Regions from separate parts of the Nonomuraea sp. NPDC049486 genome, predicted to be linked through region 1. Evidence: riboswitches for the same ligand, from Rfam matches in the RefSeq annotation. Region 1 holds a riboswitch; each other region holds the start of a gene.

What was found. A riboswitch is a leader RNA that binds a small molecule or an ion and turns the genes downstream of it on or off. The one in region 1 is predicted to bind cyclic di-AMP.
Region 2: it holds a riboswitch for cyclic di-AMP, as region 1 does, so the genes downstream of both, AB0K05_RS39955 (serine hydrolase) here and AB0K05_RS05760 (C40 family peptidase) in region 1, are expected to answer to the same signal.
Region 3: it holds a riboswitch for cyclic di-AMP, as region 1 does, so the genes downstream of both, AB0K05_RS07810 (CHAP domain-containing protein) here and AB0K05_RS05760 (C40 family peptidase) in region 1, are expected to answer to the same signal.

Annotation. Positions count from the first base shown of each region.
Region 1 is NZ_JBFAPV010000002.1:181,120-186,406, forward strand. It holds gene AB0K05_RS05755 (NlpC/P60 family protein) at 4-978, shown strand; cyclic di-AMP (ydaO/yuaA leader) riboswitch at 1,289-1,455, shown strand; gene AB0K05_RS05760 (C40 family peptidase) at 1,517-2,065, shown strand; gene AB0K05_RS05765 (hypothetical protein) at 2,150-2,971, shown strand; gene AB0K05_RS05770 (M48 family metallopeptidase) at 2,968-4,380, shown strand; gene AB0K05_RS05775 (glycosyltransferase family 4 protein) at 4,377-5,287, shown strand, end outside.
Region 2 is NZ_JBFAPV010000021.1:51,562-56,848, forward strand. It holds gene AB0K05_RS39945 (LacI family DNA-binding transcriptional regulator) at 1-191, shown strand, start outside; gene AB0K05_RS39950 (DoxX family protein) at 213-587, opposite strand; gene AB0K05_RS39955 (serine hydrolase) at 692-1,585, opposite strand; cyclic di-AMP (ydaO/yuaA leader) riboswitch at 1,598-1,731, opposite strand; gene AB0K05_RS39960 (hypothetical protein) at 1,840-2,280, opposite strand; gene AB0K05_RS39965 (family 43 glycosylhydrolase) at 2,501-3,952, shown strand; gene AB0K05_RS39970 (TetR/AcrR family transcriptional regulator) at 3,966-4,550, opposite strand; gene AB0K05_RS39975 (chlorophyllase) at 4,696-5,287, shown strand, end outside.
Region 3 is NZ_JBFAPV010000002.1:616,284-621,570, reverse strand. It holds gene AB0K05_RS07825 (hypothetical protein) at 1-620, opposite strand, end outside; gene AB0K05_RS07820 (aldo/keto reductase) at 718-1,533, shown strand; gene AB0K05_RS07815 (Gfo/Idh/MocA family oxidoreductase) at 1,582-2,538, shown strand; cyclic di-AMP (ydaO/yuaA leader) riboswitch at 2,653-2,790, shown strand; gene AB0K05_RS07810 (CHAP domain-containing protein) at 2,804-3,502, shown strand; gene AB0K05_RS07805 (YciI family protein) at 3,596-4,027, shown strand; gene AB0K05_RS07800 (RNA polymerase sigma factor) at 4,415-5,287, shown strand, end outside.

The sequences.
Region 1 (5,287 bases):
GCTGTGAGGTTGGGCCGGGCGCCACTGGCCGCGGGTCTCGTGATCGGGCTGATCACTCTCCCCACGGGAGGAGTGGCCGCCGACCCGCAACCGACGATCAGTCAGGCCAAGGCCAAGCTCGAGAAGCTCAACGACAAGGCCGACAAGGTCGTCGATCGCTACAACACGGCGACGGAGAACTACAAGGCCGCCAAGAAGCGCTACGACAAGCTCAACGCCGGCTACAAGCGCAAGCTCGCCACCGTCGCCGAGCTGCGCCAGCAGGTCGTCACGATGGCCGTCGACGGCTACAAGATGGGCCGCGACCTGACCTCGATGCCGACCATGGTGACCGCCGAGAACCCGGGTGACCTGCTCTACCAGATGGCGCTGACGGAGCGGCTGACCGCCGACCGCGCCGGCAGGCTGGCCGCCTTCGACCGGGAGAACCGCGGGCTCAAGACCGAGCGTGACAAGGCCCAGGAGGCTCTGGGCGAGGCCGACGAGGAGCGCGACAAGGTCAAGAAGGAGCGCTCCGAGATCGAGAAGCTGATCGCCCAGCAGAAGAAGCTGCTCAACCGCCTCGGGGCCTACCGCGTCGGCGACCCGAACAGCACCGGCGTCAAGTACACCGGCCCCGCCTCGGGGAGCGCGGCGGCGGTGCTCAACTTCGCGTACGCGCAGATCGGCAAGCCCTACCAGTTCGGCGGCACCGGCCCCGGCGGCTGGGACTGCTCCGGCCTGACGCAGGCCTCGTGGCGCGCGGCCGGCGTCTCCCTGCCGCGTACGACGTGGCAGCAGTGGGCCTGGGGCGCGAGCCGGAGGGTGTCGCTGGACGCCCTGGAGCCCGGTGACCTCATCTTCAGCGAGGGGCTGGGCCACGTGAGCATCTATGCGGGAAACGGCAAGATCGTGCACGCGCCGCAGACCGGTGACGTGGTCAAGGTCGTCCCGCTCTCCGCGTACGGGCGCCGGCTCGTCGGCGCGGTACGCCCGTGAGCCGCTGAAACGTCTGTGACTGATGTGACAGAAGGGCTCTGACACATCGTCAGGGCGGCAAGTGTGAGTATGGTCACATCTGGGTAACGGGACTGGCTTGCCAGCAGGGATCCGCGGGTCTGACAGCGGGCTTGTCAGATCGTCATGTGCTTACCGTGCCTTTGCCAGCCCATGACTTCAGGCGTAGGTTCTGGCGTCGCGGCGGACACTCCATGCCCGCCGCCGGCCATCGCCGCCGCGCCGCCGGCGCCGCGACGTGGACGAACAAGAATCCGCCGGTCACCGCCGCATCTCCGGGAACCTTCACCCGGGTGGTGGCCTGCCGAATCCGTGCAGCCAGGAGGCACGGAGCCGGGGAACCATAGATCCCGTCATTTCAGGGCGGGATCAGGGGTGAATCGGCGCGGCGACGCGCCGTAGGGCGACTTCCAGGCCCGAATCCGTCAGCTAACCCGGTAGGCGTTCGTGGAAGACTCAAGGAGCAATCCTGTCTACCTCCCCTAAGAACCCCCGTCTGTCTCGCCTTGCCGTCAGTGGCGTGGCGCTCAGCATGACCGTGACGGCCGGAGGGCTGGCCCTCCACGTCCCGGCGGCGCAGGCGGACACGGTGATCGCCCCGGCCGGAGCTTCGGTGACGACGGTCGAGGCCGTCAAGACCACTGCTTCCAAGAAGGCGACTTCGAAGAAGGTCCTGTCCAAGAAGCAGGCGAAGGCGGCCCGCCAGAAGGTGAAGGCCCACAAGGCCGTCGCGGTGGCCAAGAAGCAGATCGGTGACCCGTACCGCTACGGGGCCACCGGGCCGCACGCCTTCGACTGCTCAGGTCTCGTCCAGTTCGCCTGGCGGAAGGCCGGGGTCAAGATCCCGCGCGTGACGAACAGCCAGTTCGCGGGCATCAGGAAGAAGGTCTCCTACAAGAACCTGAAGCCGGGTGACCTGATGTTCTTCCGCGGGCTCGGCCACGTGGGCATGTACATCGGCAAGGGCAAGATGGTGCACTCGCCGAGCTCGGGCAAGACGGTGCGCGTCGAGAAGCTGAACGGATGGCGCAAGTCGTCGTTCGCCGGCGCGGTACGCCCCGGTCTGTGACCGATCGCGAAGGCCCCGCCCCTGACTGGGGGCGGGGCCTTCGTGATGCGTGGGACGGGCGTCCCGCCGCTAGCATCGGACAGCATGTCCGGGATCGTGGGCCGTCGAGCGGTGGTGACGGGGCTGGTCCTCGCCGTGGCCGCGGCCGGCGGGGCGGCGCCGGAGTCGTGGTCCGCCGGGGTGCCCGACGAGCTGGCCGGGGTGCGGGAGCTGTGGCGGGGCGAGCTGGGCGTCGCGCGCGGCGAGCGGGCGCTGGTCGCCGGGCAGCGGGCCGATCCCGGGCTGCTGGCCGATCTGGCGCGGCGGGCCGACGCGGCGGGGCGACGGGTGTCGGGCGTGCTGGGCCGGCCCGTGCGCCCGCTGGTGCTGGTGCCCGCGTCAGGAGAGCAGGCCGCGCGGCTGGCCGGCGTCGCCGACGTGCGCGGGCTGGCGGCGGTGGCCGACGGGCGGCGGGTGATCGTGGTGCCCGAGGGTTTCGCGCGGCTCAACCCGACCGGCAGGGACGTGGTGCTCGCCCATGAGCTCACGCACGTCGCCGCTGGCACCGACGGGCTGCCCGGCTGGCTGTACGAGGGATTCGCCGACTACGTGGCCTATCGGGACGCGGGGCTGGCGGTCACCGTGGCGGCGGCCGAACTGGCGGCCGAGGTGCGGGCGGGGCGGCTGCCGGACGAGCTGCCCGGGGCCGGTGACTTCGGCTCCCGGGGGGACGCGCTGGCGCGGGCGTACCAGGAGGCGTGGCTGGCGTGTCGGTTCCTGGCCGAGAGCGCGGGCGAGGGGACTCTGGTGAGGCTCTACCGTGATGCCCAGAGTGTCGGCACCGACCGGGCACTCGCCGCGCGGGGGCTCACGCTCGGCGGCCTGACCCGGGGGTGGCGCGCGTACGTGCGGGACCAGCTGGGGTGAGAGGACGCGAAGTGGACGACGGCCACGACAGGAACGCCGCCGCGGGCGAGCAGGCCGGGACCCGATCCGGCGGCGAATCCGCCCACGAGAACGGTCCGCGCCCGGATGACGGACAGACGCCCCCAACGGACGGCGGGCCGGAGCCCAAGGACGGTGGGGCTGGCCGGAGGGGGCGGCGGCAGGCTGGGGTGGCCGGGGTCGTGCTGGGGGTCGGGATCCTCGTGGTGGTGGGGCTGACGACGCCGTGGCAGGCGCTGCCGGGGGCGCCGGAGGTGGCCGCCGACCCGGCCGCGGACTTCACCGCCGGGCAGATCGCCCGCGCGCAGGCGTTCGACGCGGCCACCGGCATGCCCGGCTACCTGTCGCTCGGCCTGACGCTGGTGTTCGCGGGCCTGCTCGTCGCCACCCCGCTGGGCGCCAGAATCCTCGGGGTGCTGCGCGGGCCGTGGTGGGTGCGGGTCCTGCTGGGGGTGCTCGTGCTCACGGTCGTCGAGGAGGCGCTGCGCTGGCCGCTCGGCGTCTGGTTCGAGACCGTGCTGCGCGACTACGGCCTCTCCACGCAGGACTGGGCGTCCTGGACGGGCGACCGGCTCAAGAGCATCGCCATCAACACGGCTCTGCTGGGCGTGATGGTCGTGGCGGTGGTGGCGCTGGCCCGGCGGTTCAGGCGCTGGTGGATCCCCGCCGCGGCGGGGGCGTTCGCGCTCACCGTGGCGGCCTCCTTCGTCTACCCGGTGGTGTTCGAGCCGGTGTTCAACGACTTCAGGTCCATGCCCGAAGGCCCGCTGCGGACGAACCTGCTGGCGATGGCCGAGCGCGACGGGGTGCCGGTGGAGGACGTGCTGGTGGCCGACGCCTCCCGCCGCACCACCGCGCTGAACGCCTACGTGTCCGGGTTCGGCGCCACCCGCCGCATCGTGGTCTACGACAACCTGCTCAAGGCCCCGCAGCCCGAGGTCGAGCTGGTGGTGGCGCACGAGCTGGGCCACGCGGGGGAGAACGACGTGCTCTACGGCACGCTCGTCGGCGCGCTGGGCGCGGCGCTCGGCGCGATCCTGCTGTTCCTGGTCTTCGGGCCGGTACGCCGGCGCGCCGGGGTCACGTCGATCGCCGACTGGCGCGCGGCGGGCGCGATCCTGGGGTTGATGACGCTGGCGACGTTCCTGTCCGGCCCCGCGCAGAACTTCGTCAGCCGCCACATCGAGGCTAGGGCCGACGCCCACGCCCTGAACCTGACGCGGGATCCGGTCACGTTCGCCGCGATGCAAAAACGCCTGGCAACAGCCAATATTTCCGACTTGTCGCCCGATGCAGTGGAATATGTGCTCTATGCCTCCCATCCCACGGCACCGGAACGGATCGCGATGGCCCGCTCCTGGGCGAAGCTGAACGGCGTCCCCGGCCCGTGACCCGAGTCGTCTTCGTCACCAACGACTTCCCGCCCCGCCCGGGCGGCATCCAGTCGTTCGTGCACGGCCTGGCCCAGCGCACCCCGGGCGCGGTCGTCTACGCCCCCGCCTGGCGCGGGTGCGCCGAGTTCGACCGCCGTCAGCCGTACCCCGTCGTCCGTCACCCCGGGCGGCTCATGCTGCCCGTCCCGTCCGTCGCCCGTACGGCGGCCGAGCTGGTGGCCGGGCACGGCGCGGACACCGTCGTGTTCGGCGCGGCGGCGCCGCTCGGCCTGCTCGCGCCGCGCCTGCGCGCGGCGGGCGCGCGGCGCGTGGTGATGCTCACCCACGGCCACGAGGCGTCGTGGGCGAGCGCGCCAGGTTTCCGCGCGGTGCTGCGCCGCATCGGCGCGCACGCCGACGTGGTCACCTACCTGGGCGAGTACACGCGCGCGCGGCTGGCCCGGGCCATCCCGCAGGACAAGCTGGTACGGCTCGCGCCCGGCGTCGACACCGGCCTGTTCCACCCGGGGGCGGCCAAGGCGGAGCTGGGGCTGGCGGGCAGGCCGGTGGTGGCGTGCGTGTCCAGGCTGGTGCCGCGCAAGGGCCAGGACCGGCTCATCAGGGCCTGGCCGGAGGTGCTCGGCGCGGTGCCGGACGCCGTGCTGCTCCTGGTCGGCGGCGGGCCGCACCGGCGCGCGCTGGAGAAGCTGGCCGGCGGGCACCCGTCGATCGTCTTCACCGGCACCGTCCCGGCCGCCGACCTGCCCGGCTACTACGCCGCCGCCGACGTCTTCGCCATGCCGTGCCGTACCCGATGGGGCGGGATCGACGTGGAGGGGCTCGGCATCGTGTTCCTGGAGGCGGCCGCGACCGGCCTGCCGGTCGTGGCCGGCCGCTCGGGCGGCGCGCCCGAGGCCGTACGCGA
Region 2 (5,287 bases), on a different contig from region 1:
GGTACGACGACATCGACTTCGCCGCGGCGGCGGCCGTGCCGCTGTCGTCGATCCGCCAGCCGCGCGAGCAGCTGGGCCGCACCGCGGCGCTGATGCTGCTGGAGGAGGCCGACAGCCCCGGCGGCCACGAGCACCGTCACGTGGTCTTCCAGCCTGACCTGGTGGAGCGGGTCTCGACGGCGCACCCGTGAATCCCGGGCCGAGCTGTCACGTCAGAAGGCATGGGGGCCGAAGCGGCCCCAGGCCACGAACGCGGCCAGGACGAGCAGCACCACGTTGACGGCGATCGCCGGATGCTCCCCGCGCCGGCCGTGCGTGACCGCGGCGCCGATCATGACGATGACCAGCCCGGCCGCCGCCAGCGGGGTGAGGATCGGGACGACGCCGAACGTCGCCGGCAGGATCAGCCCGAGCGCGGCCAGCACCTCCAGCCCGCCGATGGCCTTGACCGCGCCGGCGGAGAAGTCCTCCGTCCAGGCCAGGCCGGAGGCCGCGAGCCTCTCCTTGGGCTGCGCCAGCTTCATCAGCCCGGCCACACCGAACACGGCGGCCAGCAGGCCCGCGACGATCCACAGTGCGAGGTTCATGGGGGTCCCGTTCTCACGCGGCTTGAAATGTTCAACAGGACCCTAGAGGGTGCGGCGGTCCGTCCGTGCGAGCGGCCCTGGCCGGGCCGCTCGCACGGAGACCGCTATCGCTGTGCGGCCGCGGCGCCGGCCCAGCCGAGCAGGGCCTCGGCGGTCTGGAAGCGGCGGCTGGAGCTGGTCTCACCGAGGAGGACGCCGACGAGCCGGCTGCCGCCCCGATCGGCGGCGAAGGCGAGCGTGTAACCGGCGGCGCGGGTGTAGCCGGTCTTGACGCCGAGCGCGCCGGAGGTGCCGAGCAGGCGGTTGGTGTTGCGCCATGAGTACGAACGGCGCTCGGAGGTCGCGGGGACGGTGTGGTACTGGGTGGAGGTGACCTTCTCCAGGGTCGGGTTCTCCAGCACCTTCTGGGCCAGGCGGACCTGGTCGCGGGCGGTGGAGTGGCCGCCGCCGCCGTAGGGCATGCCGTCCGCGTTGACGTACAGCGTGTCGTTCATGCCGAGCTGCCGGGCGGTGGCGTTCATCGCGGCCACGAACTCCTCGACGTCCGGCCCGTACGTGCGCGCGAGCGCGTGCGCGGCGTCGGCGCCGGAGGGCAGCATGAGCGCGTGCAGCATGTCCTCGACGGTCAGCGTGTCGCCGGCGCGCAGGTGGGCGACCGCGGCGCCGCCCCTGGCGGCGTAGCCGACGTCGGCGGTGGTGACCTCGACCTTGTCGGTGGGCTCGGCCCGCTGGAGCACCACGTACGCGGTCATCATCTTGGTGAGGCTGGCGACCGGCCTGCGCAGGTCGGCCTCCTTGCTGAAGTGGACCTGGCCGGTGGTGGCGTCGACCAGGTGGGCGGCCGTGGCCAGGACGGCGGGGGCGGCTTCGGCCTGCGCGGCGTCGACGGGGGTGGCGACCGGCGGGGCGGCGTGGGCGGCGGTGCTGCCGGCGGTCAACGCCGCGGCGGCGACGGCGAGGCTGATCAGCGCTCCGCCGAACCGGTGGGTGACGTTCATCTCGGGGCTTGCTCCTAGCTTCCATGCCGCCTACCGGGTTAGCTGACGGGTTCGGGCGTGGAAGTGCCCTACGGCGCGTGGTGCGCCGATTCACCCCGAGGGGAATGGGTCCCCGGCTCCGCGAACGGATTCGGCGGCCGTGCGCTCCCCGGGGGTGGGGCACGCACGGTCTGGGCAAATGAAGCCTCAACGTAATGCAATCTGACAAACGTCGCAACTCGCCATGATTAGGACTTGACCTCCGATATCGCCGGTCATGCTCCCGGCCGGACGACCATCAGCACGACCACGGCCGCCCAGACCAGGTTGTAGAAGCCGGCGAGCATGGACAGCGCGCGCAGCCGGCTCCCGTCGTCCGGGTCGCGCAGCGCGTCCCGCTGGCGCGGGTAGATCTGGGTCGCCAGCAGGACGGCCGCGACGCCGGTCAGCACCATCGAGGCGACGATCCAGAGCTCCCCCATCCGGCCCTGCGCGAGGGCCATCACGATGCCGACGGCGGGCACCACCAGACCGAACAGGCTGTAGCCGCGGGTGATGCGGTGCAGGGCGGCGGCCACGGCCGGGCTGCGCTCGCCCTCGCCCGGCGGGCCCGCCACGGGGGCGTAGCGGGGAAACAGGCTCGCGGCCACGGCCGAGCCCCCGACGAACACGATGGCCGCCAGGACGTGCACGGACAGCAGGACGTGATCCCTCACGTTCGATCCTCCAACCTTCAGGGTGACTGAAGCTTAGCGGAAGCTTCAGGCACTCTGAAGGTTGTCCCACCTCCCAGCCGGCGGCGGAGGCGCCCTTGACGGTTGTGGTGTTGGCGTTAACACTTGGCACACATCTCTCCACCAGCAAGTGAGCACGACGAAGCAACCAGTTGTGTTAGCGCTAACACAACTGGTCGACCCCACCCCCCAAGGAGTCCTCGTGTTGGCTTCCCTGCCGGGCACGGTGCGCCGGATCCTGACGCTCGCCGTCGTCACGATCGTCCTGTCAGCCCTGTTCACGACCGGCCGCGCCCAGGCGGCGCCCGGCCCGTCCTTCACCAACCCCGTCGTCCCGACGCCCAACAGCGCCGACCCGACGCTGGTCTTCCACAACGGCTTCTACTACTACGTCGCCACGACGTGGAACTCCGACGTGGTCATGCGCCGCTCGGCGACGATCGCCGGGCTGCGCAGCGCGCCCGAGCAGGTCGTCGTACGGACAGGCGGCAACACGATGTGGGCGCCGCACCTGGAGATGGTCGGGAGCCGCTGGTACCTGTACTACTCGGTGGAGCAGGGCAGCCTGCCCCGCCGCACCCACGTCGCCGAGAGCGCCGGGTCCGACCCGATGGGGCCCTACACCGTCCGCGGGATCGTCAACCTGATGCCCGACAACGGATGGGCGATCGACGCCAGCCTGCTCAAGCTCGACGGCAACCTCTACATGACGTTCTCGGCGTTCGCGTCCGACGGCCTGCAGTCGCTGTTCATCGCGCCGATGTCGAACCCGTGGACGGCGAGCGCGTTCGGCAGGCGGATCTCGGCCCCGACCCTGGACTGGGAGCGTCAGAACGGCGCCGTCAACGAGGGCTCCTTCGCGCTGCAGCGGGGCGGCCGCACCTTCCTGACCTACTCGGCCAGCCACTGCAACGGCCCCAACTACAAGCTCGGCATGCTGGAGTACCGCGGCGGTGACCCGCTGTCGGCCGCGTCCTGGACCAAGTTCGCCAGCCCGATCTTCCAGCGCAACGACGCGAACGGCGTCTACGGCCCCGGCCACCACTCCTTCTTCACCTCGCCCGACGGCACCGAGACCTGGATCGCCTACCACGCCAACTCCTCGTCGAGCCAGGGCTGCGGCACCACCCGCACCACCCGGGTGCAGAAGATCTCCTGGAACGCCGACGGCACGCCCGACCTCGGCGTCCCCGTCTCGACCTCGACCGTGATCCCCGGCCCCTCGGGCGAGCCCACCCCTGCCACGGCGCGGATCCGCAACCGGCACAGCGGCCTCTGCCTGGACGACTACAACTGGGTGACCACGCCGGGCGCGGAGGTCCGCCAGTGGACCTGCAACGGCCTCGCCACGCAGGACTGGCAGATCACCCCGGCCGCCGACGGCTACTCCACGATCACCAACCGGCACAGCGGCCTGTGCCTGGACAACTACAACTTCGGCACCACCCCAGGTTCCGAGGTACGCCAGTGGACCTGCAACGGCCTGGCCGTCCAGCAATGGCGCGTCACGTCCGTGGGAGGCGGCTACTCCACCCTCACCAACCGGCACAGCGGCCTGTGCCTGGACAACTACAACTTCGGCACCGCCCCGGGCTCCGAAGTACGGCAGTGGACCTGCAACGGCAACAACGCCCAGCAGTGGACCGTCTCCTGACCAGGAGACGGTCCTAGCCGAGGCGCAGCCCCGCGACGAGGAGCCCGACCATGCGGCGGGCGTCGTAGCGGGGATCGCCGGCGCCGACGCAGAGGTTCCCGATGCCCCGCATGAGTTCGAGGGCGTCCTGGCCGGGGCGGATCTCGCCGGCGGCGGCCGCCGCTTCGAGCAACCGGGCGCACACGGGCACGAGCCGGTCGAGGAAGTAGGCGTGCAGGGCGTCGAAGCCGGCGTTGTCGGACTGCAGGACAGCGGCGAGCCCGTGCTTGGTGACCAGGAAGTCCACGAAGAGGTTGATCCAGCGCTCCAGGGCGGCGTACGGCGTGGCACTGGTCGCCAGCAGGGCCGGACCGGCCTCGGCGCAGGCTTCGACCTGGTGCCGGTAGACGGCGATGATCAGGTCCGCCCGCGTCGGGAAGTGGCGGTAGATCGTGGCCGTGCCGACGCCCGCCTTGGCCGCGATGTCGCGTATCGGCGCGTCGACGCCCGACGTGACGAAGACTTCTCCGGCGGCGTCGAGCAGGTTCTTCTCGTTGCGGCGGGCGTCCGCCCGTTTGGGCCGGGCCGCGCGCCCCGCGCCCCGCTCGCCGTCGTTCATCGCGCCACGCCTCCGGTGTTGCTAAACGGGACAGTGTCCCGTATCGTCAAACGGGACGCTGTCCCGCTTCTTTCATGATGCCAGAGCGGGCGCCCGCCGGCCAACCACGCCGGCCACTTCACCCACGAACGAGGAAGACCTTCTTATGAGCCGATCAGTCATCGCGCCCGCGCACGCGGCCCAGGGCGCGCCCATCCCGGTCCTCTCGGCGCGGCCGGTGGTGCTGCCGGCCCCCGGCCGGGGTGAGGACCTCCAGGTGCGCGTGTCCGCGCCCGCCGCCGGGCGCGACCTGCCGATCATCGTCTTCTCGCACGGCTTCGGCTGGTCGATGGACGGGTACGACCCGCTGGCCGGCTTCTGGGCCGCCCACGGCTTCGCGGTGGTCCAGCCCACCCATCTCGACTCCAGGACGCTGAACCTTCCGCCAGACGATCCCCGCACACCGCTGATCTGGCGGTTCCGGGTCGAGGACCTGAAGCGCGTACTCGACCACCTCGACCTGGTCGAAGCCGCCGTCCCCGGCCTGAGCGGGCGTCTGGACCGGAGCCGCGTCGCCGTGGCCGGGCACTCCTGGGGCGCCCAGACGGCGAGCATGCTGCTGGGCGCGCGGATCGTCGATCCCGAAGGCGGGCCGGGGCAGGACCTGTCCGACCCCAGGGTCAAGGCGGGTGTGCTGCTCGCCGCGCCCGGCCGGGGCGGCGCCGACCTGACGCCGTTCGCCGCCGAGCACATGCCCT
Region 3 (5,287 bases), 440 kb from region 1:
CGCTCACGGTGCACCAGCCCGTTGCGCACCAGCGAGGTGCCGAGCACGACCGTCCGCTCGGCGGGCCCCGGCTCGCTGGGCGGCTGGCCGCGCAGCCACGCGAACTCGTGCCGTACCAGGTCGACGCCCGCCCGGCGGACCGCCTCCGCCAGGTGAGGCGGGACGGGCAGCGCGGTGAAGACCGTGACCCCGCCCGCGCGCAGCCTGATCGCGGCGGCCAGCCCGAGCGCCGCGCGCAGCGCGCCCGGCTGGGCGCGGGCTCGCAGCAGCGGCCGGTACGGTTTCGCGGCGAGCAGTTCCAGCAGCCGGATCGTGGCCATGCCGTCGTCCACCACGACGACCCTGCCGGGGAAGGCGGCCAGCCAGCGCAGCTGCACCCGGCCGGAGAAGGCGTCGCCGACGACGGCCGGCCGGCGCGGCATGCGCTCGCTCGGCTCGGCCAGCTCCAGCCCGGCGGGCAGGTCGAGGCCGCGCAGCTCGCGCCCGGTCGCCTTGAGGGCGCGCAGCCGCGCCCGCGGCACCACAGTGGTGGCCGGGCCGAGCAGCCCCGCGTGATGGGCCTCGACGGCGCACAGCATCTGGAGCGGGGATTCCACCCAGGCCGACGCCTGTTTGACCACGTTTGCTCTCCCAGCCAGGTGATGGCCCGTTCACGACCGCTTCAAGCTAGCCCGGGCGGCTTAAGCCGTGCGGAACGAGACGTGAACAATGGGAAGTATGAACTCGCTACGGCTTTACAGAGACGGTGTCGAGATCCCGCAACTCGGCCTCGGCGTCTGGAAGGTGACCGACGACGAGGCGGAGCGGGCCGTGCTGACCGCGCTCGAGGCCGGCTACCGCCACATCGACACGGCCACGCTCTACCGCAACGAGGAGGGCGTCGGCCGGGCCGTGCGCGCCTCCGGCGTCCCGCGCGAGAAGCTCTTCGTCACCACCAAGCTGTGGAACTCCGATCACGACCGGGTGGAGCGGGCCTTCGACGAGAGCCTGGCCAGGCTCGGCCTCGACCACGTCGACCTCTACCTGATCCACTGGCCGGCGCCGAAGCAGAACAAGTACGTCCAGGCCTGGCGCGGCCTGGAGAAGATCTACCGGGACGGCCGGGCCAGGGCTATCGGCGTGTCCAACTTCACGGTCGGCACGCTCACCCGGCTCATGGACGAGACCGACATCGTCCCCTGCATCAACCAGATCGAGCTGCACCCGTACTTCCAGCAGCACGAGATGCGCGAGTTCCACGACAAGAACGGGATCCTCACCGAGGCGTGGAGCCCGCTCGGCTCCGGCCGGGGCCTGCTGGAGGACCCGGCGCTGGCGGTGCTGTCGGACAAGCACAACCGCACGCCCGCGCAGATCGTGCTGCGCTGGCACATCCAGATCGGCAACGTGGTGATCCCGAAGTCGGTCACCCCGTCGCGGATCAAGGAGAACATCGACGTGTTCGACTTCATCCTGGACCGCGAGGACATGGCCGCGATCGGGGCGATGAACGCCGGCCGCCGCCTCGGGCTCGACCCCGAGACCAGCGGGTGAATTCGCCTCACATATCGCTTTCGCGGATGAATCTGTACGATCTTCCGCGTGCGTGACTTATCGTGGGGCATCGCGGCGACCGGCGGCATCGCCAGGACAGTGGGCGCCGTCATCGCCGCCGAGCCGGGGATGAGGGTGGCCGCGGTCGGCTCCCGCGACCTGGGCCGGGCCAAGGCGCTGGCCGCGACACTGGGCGCCGAGTCCGCCCACGGCTCCTACGCCGAGCTGTGCGCCGATCCGGCCGTGGACGCCGTCTACGTCGCCACCCCGCACGCCCAGCACCTGGAGGTGGCCGAGGCGGCCATCGCGGCGGGCAAGGCCGTGCTGTGCGAGAAGCCGCTCGCCGCCACCACGGCCGACGCCGAACGGATGGTCCGGCTGGCCCGCGAGGCCGGGGTCTTCCTGATGGAAGCGATGTGGATGCGGTTCAACCCGCTGATCCGCATGCTCGCCGGCGACGGGCGTTTCGGCGAGATCCGCTCGGTGCGCGCCTCGTTCGGCTTCGCGCACCCGTACGATCCCGCGCATCGGCTCTGGGCGCCGGAGCTGGGCGGCGGCGCCCTGCTCGACCTGGGCATCTACCCCATGGGGCTGGCCCAGTTGTTCCTCGGAACGCCGGAGAGCACGCGCATCACCGGCTCGCTGTCCCCGGGCGGCGTGGACGCCGAGGCGGGCGGGCTGATGAGCTATCCGGGCGGCAGGCGGGCGCTGGTGGAGTGCTCGCTGCTCGGCGCCTACTCCAACGACGCCACCGTCGTCGGCACCGGGATGCGGGCCGACATCGACGCCCCGTTCTGGGCTCCGCGGCGGGTCGTGCTCAGCGGGCCGGGGATGGAGCCGGAGGAGCACGCGCTCGACGATCCGGCGGACAACGGGTACGCGGGCGAGCTGCGCGAGGTCCGCGACTGCCTGGCGCGGGGTCGTACCGAGAGCGAGATCATGCCGCTTGACGAGAGCCTTGCCATCATGCGGGTTCTGGCGGAGGCGCGGGCGCAGATCCGCTAGCCGCGGCTTTGAAGACTTGCCAGTTTCTTGCCAGATGCGTTACTTTACTCCGCATTCACGGCATACGTCCGGTTTGCCCGGTCGTGTCCGAGAACACCGTCGTATCGCAGGATCGTCCTGCGACCGCTGAATCCGCCTTGCGCGGAACCGGGGACCCACTTCTTCCGGGGTGAATCGGCGCCTCGCGCGCCGTAGGGCAGCTTCCACGCCCGAACCCGTCAGCTAACCCGGTAAGCGGCATGGAAGCAAGGAGTACATCCCCTCGATGGTCATGCATCGCCTCCCCCGTGCCACCCAACCGCATTACGTCCGCGCCGCCCTCGGCGCCACCTTCGTCGCCTGCTTCATGGGCTCCGCCCTCCCCGCCCACGCCGACCCGGTCAACGGAGACGATCTCTCGCTGACGGCCCAGGCGGAGGCCGGCCAGACCGCCTCCCAGGAGGCGAAGCCCGCCGAGAAGGACAAGATCGACGTCACCGCAGCCCAGGTGCTCGCCCTGGCCAGGGAGCAGATCGGCATCAGGGAGAACGCGCGGGGCGGCGGCACGAAGTTCCAGGAGTGGTACGCGAACTCGCAGCGCGCCCAGGAGACCATCGCCCGTGACGGCGGCCACCCCGCCGCCTACCTGAACGCCCCCTGGTGCGCGATGTTCGTCTCCTGGGTCGGCGAGCAGACCGGCGCCCGCGCGCAGGTGGGCTGGGACGCCTACACGGTGACGCACGCGCGGTGGTTCCAGAACAACGGCCGCTGGGGCACCCTGGCCAAGCCGGGCGCCGTGGTCTTCTTCGCCTGGAACGGCAGCAAGAGCCTCGGCTCCATCCAGCACGTGGGCTTCGTGGTCAAGGACAACCGCGACGGGACGATCTCCACGATCGAGGGCAACACCGGCAACGGGCTCGTCGAGGAGCGCATCCGTCCCAAGTCTCAGGTCGTCGGCTACGGCTACCCCGAGTACGCCGCCTGATTGTCCGGAAGAATCCCTGAGGTGTCGATGCGGACGCCGCTCGTTCGACGCGTCGGCGAGACCGGGATTCGAAGGAGAAGCACCGTGAAGTTCATGATCATCGGAAAGGGCAGCGCCGAGACCGAGGCGGGCGTCATGCCGAGCCGGCAGCTCGTCGACGACATGATGGCCTACAACGAGTCGCTGGCCAAGGCCGGCGTCCTGCTGGCGGCGGAAGGGCTGGCCCCCAGCTCCCGCGCCGCCCGCATCGCCTACGGCCCCGGCAAGCCCAAGGTCATCGACGGGCCCTTCGCGGAGACCAAGGAGATCATCGCCGGCTTCTGGCTGATCCAGGTCAAGTCCCGCGAAGAGGCCGTCGAATGGGCCCTGCGCGTCCCCGTCCCCGAGGGCGGCGAGGGGGTCGGCCTGGAGCTCTGGGAGGTCTTCGACGCGGCCGACATGCCGGAGACCTCCCTCACCCCGGAGACCGCCGAGCGCGACAAAGCCCTCCGCGAGTCCCTGGAGACCAACCCCCCGAACGCCTGACGGCAGCCCCAGGGCGACCCCCCAGACGCCTGCCAAGAACGCGCCACCCACACCCAGGCATGGGTGCCGCCCACGCCCAGGCGCGTGTGCCGCCCTCAACCAGGGCGGCACACGCGCCGGGGACGGCCGTCCGCCGCTTGAACGGGAGCCGAAACACACGCGGGAGACGGCCGTTCGCCGCTCCAGCCGGGGCGGCACGCACGCCTCGGACGGCCGTCGGCCGCTCCAGCCGTTGGCCCGGCACACACCCCGAAGACGGCCATCCGCCGCTCCAGCCGGTAGCCGGGCACACATGCCGGGGGCGGCGCTCCCTGAAAGCGTTTCTCGCTTCCCGCGCTGAGGTGAGTGCCGGGCATGTCCCGGACGGGGTGACCATACGATGGGCCCGTGACAGCTTCGGAGACGCATGGGGCCATCGAGGCCGTGTGGCGGATCGAGGCGGCGCGGCTGATCGCCGGGCTGGCCCGGCTGGTGCGCGACGTCGGCCTGGCCGAGGAGCTGGCACAGGACGCGCTGGTCGCGGCGCTGGAGCAGTGGCCCCGCGAGGGCGTGCCACGCAATCCGGGCGCCTGGCTGATGACCGTGGCCAAACGCCGGGGCGTCGACCTGATCCGCCGCAGGGAACGCTACGAGCGCAAGCTCGCCGAGATCGGCCGCGCCCTGGAGGACGACCCCGGACAGGAGCCGCCCGGCCCCGAGGAGATCGAGGACGACCTGCTGCGGCTGGTGTTCACCGCGTGCCATCCGGTGCTGTCCACCGAGGCCCGGGTGGCGCTGACGCTGCGGGTGCTGGGCGGCCTGTCCACCGACGAGATCGCGCGCGCGTTCCTGACGTCCGAGCCGACGGTGGCGCAGCGGATCGTCCGCGCGAAGCGGACCCTGGCCACGCGGAAGGTGCCGTTCGAGGTCCCCGCGGGCGAGGAGCTGGCCGGACGGCTGTCGTCCGTGCTGGAGGTCATCTACCTGATCTTCAACGAGGGCTACTCGGCCACCGCCGGCGACGACTGGATGCGGCCCGGGCTCTGCGAGGACGCGCTGCGCCTGGGGCGGGTGCTGGCCGGGCTGATGCCGAAGGAGCCCGAGGTGTTCGGCCTGGTGGCGCTCATGGAGATCCAGGCGTCCCGCTCGGCCGCCAGGCTGGGCCCGTCCGGCGAGCCGATCCTGCTGCTGGAGCAGAACCGCGCCCGGTGGGACCGGCTGCTCATCCGCCGCGGCCTGGCCGCGCTGGAGCGGGCCGAGGAGCTGACCGGCACCATGGGC